Regions from separate parts of the Brevibacillus sp. MER 51 genome, predicted to be linked through region 3. Evidence: riboswitches for the same ligand, from Rfam matches in the RefSeq annotation. Region 3 holds a riboswitch; each other region holds the start of a gene.

Evidence for each region. Region 3 has a riboswitch for S-adenosylmethionine ahead of M3630_RS11575 (pyridoxal phosphate-dependent aminotransferase). Riboswitches for the same ligand answer to the same signal wherever they lie in the genome.
Region 1: it holds a riboswitch for S-adenosylmethionine, as region 3 does, so the genes downstream of both, M3630_RS00950 (aminopeptidase P N-terminal domain-containing protein) here and M3630_RS11575 (pyridoxal phosphate-dependent aminotransferase) in region 3, are expected to answer to the same signal.
Region 2: it holds a riboswitch for S-adenosylmethionine, as region 3 does, so the genes downstream of both, M3630_RS13665 (aminotransferase class I/II-fold pyridoxal phosphate-dependent enzyme) here and M3630_RS11575 (pyridoxal phosphate-dependent aminotransferase) in region 3, are expected to answer to the same signal.
Region 4: it holds a riboswitch for S-adenosylmethionine, as region 3 does, so the genes downstream of both, M3630_RS17490 (MetQ/NlpA family ABC transporter substrate-binding protein) here and M3630_RS11575 (pyridoxal phosphate-dependent aminotransferase) in region 3, are expected to answer to the same signal.

Annotation. Positions count from the first base shown of each region.
Region 1 is NZ_JAMAUS010000001.1:247,351-249,550, forward strand. Features, by position in the region: gene M3630_RS00945 (sulfite exporter TauE/SafE family protein) at 1-685, shown strand, start outside; SAM riboswitch class I at 737-863, shown strand; gene M3630_RS00950 (aminopeptidase P N-terminal domain-containing protein) at 1,013-2,200, shown strand, end outside.
Region 2 is NZ_JAMAUS010000005.1:313,981-316,180, reverse strand. Features, by position in the region: gene M3630_RS13675 (DUF5665 domain-containing protein) at 1-124, opposite strand, end outside; gene M3630_RS13670 (pyridoxamine 5'-phosphate oxidase family protein) at 263-721, shown strand; SAM riboswitch class I at 796-915, shown strand; gene M3630_RS13665 (aminotransferase class I/II-fold pyridoxal phosphate-dependent enzyme) at 1,010-2,173, shown strand; gene M3630_RS13660 (trans-sulfuration enzyme family protein) at 2,170-2,200, shown strand, end outside.
Region 3 is NZ_JAMAUS010000004.1:401,547-403,746, reverse strand. Features, by position in the region: gene M3630_RS11575 (pyridoxal phosphate-dependent aminotransferase) at 1-998, opposite strand, end outside; SAM riboswitch class I at 1,082-1,196, opposite strand; gene M3630_RS11570 (MFS transporter) at 1,257-2,200, opposite strand, start outside.
Region 4 is NZ_JAMAUS010000007.1:326,086-328,285, forward strand. Features, by position in the region: gene M3630_RS17485 (methionine ABC transporter ATP-binding protein) at 1-392, opposite strand, end outside; gene M3630_RS17490 (MetQ/NlpA family ABC transporter substrate-binding protein) at 436-1,266, opposite strand; SAM riboswitch class I at 1,369-1,471, opposite strand; gene M3630_RS17495 (Na-translocating system protein MpsC family protein) at 1,692-2,048, shown strand.

The sequences.
Region 1 (2,200 bases), on a different contig from region 3:
TCTGTACATTCCGCCCGCCCTTGGATTCGTTGCTTACACAGCTCACCAAGTATCCGGAATAAGTGCCGTCCAAGTATTTTTTGCCACCCTGGCTGCTGTTTGGACTCTACGCAAAGATCAGCTTATCCATTACCAGCTCGTTGTGTACATGGGAAGTGCCATTATTGTAGGGAGCTTGCTTGGAGGATATGGAGGAAAATATCTTTCAGCAGATGCCGTCAATATCGTCTACGCCATTCTGGCCACCATTGCTGTAATCTTGATGTTCCTGCCAAAAAAGCGAATGGACGAACGTGAACAGACGACCGAGATGATCTTTCATAAGCCAACAGCTGTATTATCCGCTTTGATTGTCGGAGGTGCCTCTGGAATTGTAGGGGCAGCTGGCGCTTTTATTTTGGTTCCCATCATGTTGATCATCCTTAGGATACCGATAAGAGTTGCGATTGCTTCCTCTCTTGCCATCACCTTCCTTTCTTCCATTGGATCGACCATAGGAAAATGGATGGCAGGGGATATATTGTTTTGGCCATCCGTGATCATGGTATTCGCCAGCATCTTGGCAGCGCCGCTCGGTACAAAGGTCAGCAAACGTTTGGACACCCGGATTCTCCAAACCATTCTAGCCTTGTTGATCCTAGCCACGACAATTAAGATTTGGGCCGACATTCTTGCATTTCCATAAATAATAAAGAAAAATAAAAGAATGTTCTATGAAATTACATTTCATAGAACATTCTTATCGGGAGTGGTGGAGGGACTGGCCCGATGAAACCCGGCAACCTTCGTAATCTACGGTGACAAGGAGCAGTTTGCATAAAGCAACTGCTCTTTGTTGAAACTCGTTTCCCAATTGATGAAAGTATCCTAAAATAAAGAAGAAAGGAGGATACTTTCAAACTGAAATCGGCAGAAAATTATCAGACTATACTGAACTTGAAGCGATCAAGAACGCTTTTCACAATCGATATCAATCCGTGAAGAAACTCACGAACGAAGGGGTATCAAACATATGACAAACACCATACATTCAATAGAATTCATCAAGCGCCGTCAAAAACTCGCGGAAAAAATGCCTGACCACAGCGCACTTGTCCTCTTTTCAGGGGTTGTCAAGACACGCAGCAATGACGATAAATATCTGTTTTCACCAAACCGCAACTTCTATTATCTAACGGGCATTGCGCGCAGCAACCTCATTCTCATGATCACAAAACGCGCTGGCATCGTAAACGAAACGCTATTTCTTCAGCGCCCAAATGAGCTGGAAGCGAAATGGACAGGGGCGGTCTTATCCGATCAAGAGGCGAAGGAGCAATCTGGTATTGAACACTTCGACTATCTCGATGAGTGGCTGGAGTCATTTGGAGTCTTTGTGAGGCGCTGCGAAGGCAAGTCCTCACTCTATCTTGACTTGTATCGCTATCAGTGGAGCGACGAGCTGACCCCTGCAGACAATTTTGCCGAAGACGCGCAGAAGAAATACCGGACCCTTCAAATTCACGATGCGGGCCCATGGCTGAAAGAACTGCGTATGTTGAAGAGTTCGGCCGAAATCGAAGAGATCAGACGTGCGATTACGATCACGGATGAAGCAATCCGGCGCATGTGGTCGTATGCACGTCCTGGAATCATGGAATATGAACTAGAGGCGCACTATGATTTCACGTTGAAGTCGCACGGTGTTCGCGAGCTTCCTTATTTACCCATTATTGCTAGTGGCGTCAATGCTACTATCTTGCACTATGAAGCGAATAATCAGCGTGCGGAAGATGGTGACTTGGTCCTCCTAGACCTCGGTGCGGCATCGAATTACTATGCGGCTGATATTTCGCGAACGTTTCCCGTAAATGGTCGCTTTACTGAACGACAGAAAGCGATCTATCAACTCGTGCTCGAAGCAGAAATCAAGACCATCGAAGCAGTGAAGCCTGGTGTCACACTTTCAGAACTCAATGATGTTACGAAACAGGTCCTGACAGATGGTCTGCTACGTCTCGGTCTCATCCAAGACAGCAGTGAGCTCTCCAAATACTACTATCATTCCGTGTCACATCACCTTGGACTGGATACGCACGATTTCTCAGATTACAATGTTGGCTTGCAGCCTGGTATGGTGATCACGATTGAACCAGGTCTGTACATAGAGGAAGAAGCCATTGGGATTCGGATTGAAGATAATGTGTTGGTAACAGCAGAG
Region 2 (2,200 bases), on a different contig from region 3:
GGATATCTTCCAGGAACATCGCAATTTTGTGCATCCGCTCATTTACCTTCCGAACTTCCTGAAGCTCTTCAAGAACTTGATCAATTTGCTGCATGAGGCGGTCTGTAGGCGACAAGCTGTCCATCCCCTTTCACTATTCGGTATCGTTACCTACCAGTCTAGGGAAAAAGACAACCAGAATCAAGGTGGAGAGGAAACGTTTGCCTATCAGCTGCGCGAAGGGTAAAATGAACGTACAAAACGTTTGTTAGGAGGCTTTGAAATGGCTGAAACTGTTTCCCAATCTCTTTCCGAAGATTTATTCAAGCTCTTGCAAAAGGAGCGTTTTGTTACTTTGGGCACAGTAGACCATGAGTCAGGGGCACCATCGCTCAGCTCCTTGTCCTGGACGTATGCTGTCAGCGCCGATACGATTCGTTTTGCCATGGATAATCGCTCCCGTATTTTGGCTAATATTGCGAAGGAACCGCAGGTTGTCCTGCATTTGATCGGTGCCGGCTCGTCTTTTGCCATTAATGGTCGTGCTGTCGTTAAAACAGACCGCTTGGAAGGAGTTCCGCTCAAGCTGGCCATGGCAGAGATCAAAATTGAGGCTGTTCGTGATATTATGTTTTACGGTTCCCGTATTTCCGTAGAACCACAATATGAAAAAACGTATGACAAAAACGCAGCAGCGAAGCTGGACAATCAAGTTATGACCGCCTTGAAAGATGCAAATTAACGGGTGGAAATAAATTGTTGACAAGAATCCTGCCGATCCTTTACTATTAGGGTCAATCGAATTGAATAGCAATCTTCTTATCCAGAGCGGCGGAGGGACTGGCCCGATGATGCCCGGCAACCAATCACCTGTATTTTAACAGGGAGATAATGGTGCTAATTCCTGCAGAGTTATCAAACTCTGAAAGATGAGAAGGATTTGCTTACGGTGACGTAAACAAAGCCTTCTTTCAGAGGAAAGGGGGCTTTTTTGATGCCCTCGTACACTATTGGAGGGAGAGAAACAGACATGAAATTGGAAACAAAGTTGATTCAGGCGGGAGTAGGCAGAGACGAAAAAACAGGGGCGGTGAGTTTTCCTGTTTACTATGCAACAGCTTATCGTCATCCTGCCTTGGGCCAGAGCACTGGATATGATTATACGCGCACAGCTAATCCTACTCGCACTATTTTGGAGGAAACCATCGCTGAAGCGGAATCAGGAGATGCAGGATTCGCTTGCGCCTCTGGAATGGCTGCTGTTCACACCGTCATGGGCCTGTTTTCCCAGGGGGATCATCTGATCGTTTCACTCGATCTTTACGGGGGAACCTATCGATTGTTCGAGCAAGTGCTCTCTCGTTACGGTCTGACATTTTCGTACGTGGATTTGCGTGACATTGATGCACTCAAAAATGCGATTCGCCCAGAGACAAAGGCCATCTTCGTCGAGACACCAACCAATCCGCTCATGCAGATTACCGACATTCGAGCTGTAACGCAATTGGCGAAACAGCACGGGCTCCTGACGATTGTAGACAACACATTCTTAACCCCCTATTGTCAACGCCCACTAGAGCTTGGTGCAGATATCGTTTTACATAGTGCAACCAAGTATTTGGCAGGACATAACGATGTACTGGCTGGACTCATCGTAACAAAAGGAGAAGAGTTGTCGGAAAAAATCCGGTTTTTGCACAATTCAATCGGTGCTGTACTTGGACCGCAGGATTGCTGGCTACTCATTCGCGGGATGAAGACATTGGCATTGCGGATGGAGCGTCATCAATCCAACGCGCTGATCGTAGCGGAAAAACTGCGTGAGCATCCGGCAGTAGCGGAGGTATTTTATCCAGGTCTACAAGAGCATCCCGGGCATGAGATCCAGGTGAATCAAGCGACCGGGCATAGTGGGATGGTATCGTTCCGCGTACGCGATGCAGAGCAGGTGGGATTGTTCCTGCAAAATCTGCAAATCGTGGCCTTTGCCGAAAGCCTGGGTGGTGTCGAGTCATTGTGTACGTATCCGGCGACGCAAACTCACGCGGATATCCCGCAAGAAGTCAGAGAGCATGTCGGGGTTTGTGATCGATTATTGCGACTGTCGGTTGGCATCGAGCATCCAGATGATGTCATAGCCGATTTGTTTCAGGCCTTGAATGCTAGTTTGGTCGTAGGGGGGAGTGTACGATGAATTTTGCAACCAAGATCCTCCACGGTT
Region 3 (2,200 bases):
CCGCTTGGAACAGGAAGCCAAGCAAAAAACGAACCTTGAGATGGTGGCGCCTGCCAGCCAATCCGATGCAGATTGGAGTACAAGGCATTACGGCGGCTTTCGTAGACAGCGACGAGATCGCGGACGCACTGCTGCGAATCCGTCATCGCTTTGGCTGCTGCCATCTGTACCGCTCCGAATAGGCTGACGAAGTAATGGTCCTGAATGAGGTTAATCAGACGAACCAGCTCGCGATTTCCTACCATGGCACCCACACGCCAGCCTGCCATGTTGTACGTTTTGGACAAGGTATAAAATTCTACGCCCACTTCTTTTGCACCCGGAACCTGCATGAAGCTGACCGGCTTTTTCCCGTCATAGCTAATCGCCCCGTAAGCGAAGTCGTGGCAGACGACGATTTCATGTTTTCGGGCAAAACGAATAGTTTCTTCATAAAACTCAAGTGGTGCGTTGACTGCTGTCGGATTGTTCGGATAGTTGAGAAACATCAGTTTCGCTCGATCCAAATCAGCTTGGGAGAGCTGGCTGTAGTCTGGCAAGAAATCGTTTTCCGCCTTCAACGGCATCATGGCCATCCGTCCGCCTACGACCGCAACCCCCGACCAATAATCCGGATAGCCTGGGTCTGGAACTAGTGCAACATCGCCTGCGTTCATGAGGACTTGGCAAATCTCTACGAGTCCGGTTTTGCTACCGAACAAAATCGCTACTTCTTCCTCTGGATCGAGGTCCACATCAAATTCTTGCTTATACCAATGAGCCACTGCCTGCTTCAGTTCCACGCGTCCCTGAAAAGGCGGATATTTGTGATGGAGTGGTTGTGCCGCTTGCACCTGTAATTCTTCAATAATGTGCGGCGGTGTCGGCAAATCCGGATTGCCCTGCCCCAGGTTAATGACGTCGTGGCCTTGCGCAATGACCTTGTTTACTTTTGCCACCAGGGTCGCAAAAAACTGGGTAGGGAGTCGATCAATCATATCGGAGGGTTGAATGCGCATCTTTGTTCCATTCCTTTCTTGGGCCCAATACAGTAAAACCCCCTTTTTCCATACAGAAAAAGGGGGAGATCAGCTTGGTCACGTCCTTATCTGTCAGGAAAAAATCCTGCTGGAATTGGCACAGCATCTGTCCATCACATGGAACAGATCCGCTGCCGGGCTTCATAGGGCCAGTCCCTCCACCTCTCTGAATAAGTCAAACACACGGAATATACTGTTTTTTCGTCTATATCATACTACTTGAGCACGTAAACCGTGTCAAGATGCTTGGTTCTGTACCGGCATTTGATGCCTTCTTTTCTGAAAAGAGCTGTGGAAGGCAAAGAAGGCGACAGACAACAAACACAAGCCTGCCATCACGAACAATAGTCCCTGCGCGTGAATGGATTGGAAAATGAATGCGCCAAGCAGTGGACCGAGCATCCGCCCAGCCGATCCAGTCCCTGCAATCAGCCCTTGGATAAAGCCTTCTCGTCCCTCAGGCGTAAATTGTGCAGCTACTGCCGGCACCGCTGGCCACACGAGCATTTCGCCCAGCGTCATGATGAACATGCCTGCCACAAAGCCTGCATAAACCGTTGACTGAGACAAAATCAACATCGACAAGGCAAAAATATAAGCGCCCAAGAGCATTTGTGCTTTTAGCGTACGAGCAAAGCGTCGAATGACCCACGCAATCAATGGCTGACCAAACAGGATCAAACCGCCGTTCAGCGTCCACAACAGACTGTATTGACGGAGGGAAATGCCCAGGGTTTGCATATAGGTCGACAGCACCGTCGTCCATTGGACATAGACAATCCAGCTAATTAATAGTCCCCCGCATAATAGCAGCAATGCGCCCCATACCACCTTTGTCTCTTGTTGTGGTTGTCGCGGCACATCACCAGCTACTTGCTCAGGCATGCTTTGTCCAGTCGTCGCGTTTCCGCGTTGTTGTTCCACCATTTTTAGCTGACGCGGCAAAATGAGCATGAACATCGCGAGGACGATCACTTGAGAGATGGCATTACCGAAAAACGTCCAGGCAAACGATACACTTGCCAAGAAGCCGCCCAACGCAGACCCGGCAGCTACCCCCACATTGAGGGAGACATAAATCAGATTGATTCCTTTACGTCCTCCGTCCGGCCATAAAACGACGGCCAATGCATTCATCACAGGAGAAAGTGTCCCGTAAAACAGTCCATTCAACAGAAGCA
Region 4 (2,200 bases), on a different contig from region 3:
GACAAGCCAACCAAGCCGAGAAGGTCTTCTACCTTGCGCTTAATGACATCTTTGGGGACGCGATTCATCCGCAAGATTTCCGCCACATTGTCAAAGACATTATAGGAAGAGAGCAGGTTGAAGTGTTGAAAAATAATCCCGATCTTTTTGCGAGCTTGCCGTAGCTCTTTTTCCTTGAGGGTCAGCATGTTCTGGCCATTGACGATCACAGAACCGCTAGTTGGCTTCTCCAACAGGTTGATGGTACGGAGCAGGGTACTTTTCCCTGCTCCGCTAAAGCCGATCACCCCGTAGATTTGCCCTTTTTCCACCTGCAGGGATACGCCCTTCAATGCTTTTACCTGCTTGTTTCCTACTTGATACGACTTATGAATATCGGTCAGCTGTATCATAACGAGTTCTCCTTGTGGGTTCTTGATGTTCCTGGCGTCGATCTTACCAGGACGGCAGTACAGCTCCTTCAAAACGTTCGTCGATGAATTTTTTCACTTCTTCCGAGCGGTAGATGTCCACCAGCTTTTTGACGGCAGGGTTGTCTTTGTTGGTTTCGTTGACTGCCAAGATGTTCACGTACGGAGAGTCAGCCGTCTCAGCGAAGATCGCGTCTTTTTTCGGAGAGTAGCCAGCTTCCATTGCGAAATTCGTATTAATCGAAGCAACCTCTACGTTGCTCAGCGAGCGTGCCAGGAAAGCAGCCTCCAGCTCTTTGAATTGCAAATTTTTTGGATTTTCCACGATGTCCAATGGTGTTGCGTTGTCGCCCACGCCATCCTTGAGCTTAATCAAGCCAGCTGCCTGATACAGCAGCAAGGCGCGTGCTCGGTTGGTCGGGTCGTTTTGAATGCCGACAACACCGCCTGCCGGGATATCCTCGACTTTTTTATGCTTGGTGGAGTAAAGACCCATTGGATACGTCACGGTTTTTCCGACTTCGACGATTTTGGTTTTGTGATCCTGATTGAACTTCGCCAAGAACGGAATGGTTTGGAAGCTGTTTACATCGAGATTTCCTTTATCGAGAGCTTGGTTCGGCTGTACGTAATCGTTGAAAACGACGACTTCGACGTCGAGTCCTTTGCCTTTGGCGACTTCTTTTACTTTGTTGAGAATCTCTTCGTGCGGGCCGCCAGTGACGCCGACCTTGAGTGAGGTTTGTTCAGCAGCAGTGCCACCGTTAGCAGGCGCAGCTTCTTGTTTAACACCGCAAGCCGTTACGAGCGATGCAGCGAGCAGCAGTGTAGTGAGCAGTAGACCAGTCTTTTTCATGAAAATACCCCTTTTCTCTGGATGTAAGATGGAAACGAAAAAAGCCTCTTCCGACAGAAGAGGCGAAAACTGCGAGTATGTAAACACACTGCAACAATACCTCTCTTATCTGTCGGAATAAATTCCGCTGGATTTGGCACCATATCGTTTGCGATAGGTTGCCGAGGTGTCATAGGGCCAGTCCCTCAACCTCTCTTCATAAGAGAATGTGCTATGAAATTATCATTCCAAACATTGTTGTTAATTCTTATTTGGATAGTTGGATTATAACGACTGATTTTTTTAGTGTCAACTGTTTTTGCAAACGAATGACTTGGTGGAAAAATGTGAAATTGATCTAAATACGAATATTCTATTGAAGAATCGAAAAATCATTTGTATAATGAGAGCGAATGAACCCGATACCAGCTATCGCAGGTGATGACATGACTCTCGTGGACTCCAATGAAACCAGAAAAAAGCTGTCTGCCATCTATAATGAGATAGCAAAAGAGTTGTTCGGATTTGGAACGACTTTGCTCCGAGTCACGATTGAAAACCAGATGATTACGTTCCAAGCCAAGCATCGTCGCTCTCCGCGCTCACAAGCGTTGGAAGGAGAAGCGCCGGCCCTCAAGCTCGAAGTCGATTTTCGCATGTCCCTTCTTTATAAGAAGAAACTGAGAGAACGACTGGAAGAAGAGATGGGGTTGCCGTTGGAAGCTGTGCTGAGGGACTATGATGCGCCTACGCAGTGGGCGATCACGAATGTTATTTTAGCTGAATCAGAACTGAATACCTGACGCAATCGTTCGGATTTTCTCTTTTGATCTATCTTAAGGGGAGACCGTAGACTTTGCGTAAAACGGGTGTCACTTCTCTTTGTTTACGAAGAAAAGTGCTCTTGTTTAGAATGATACGTTCTAATCAAGGGTACTTTTCTTTTTATTGTATC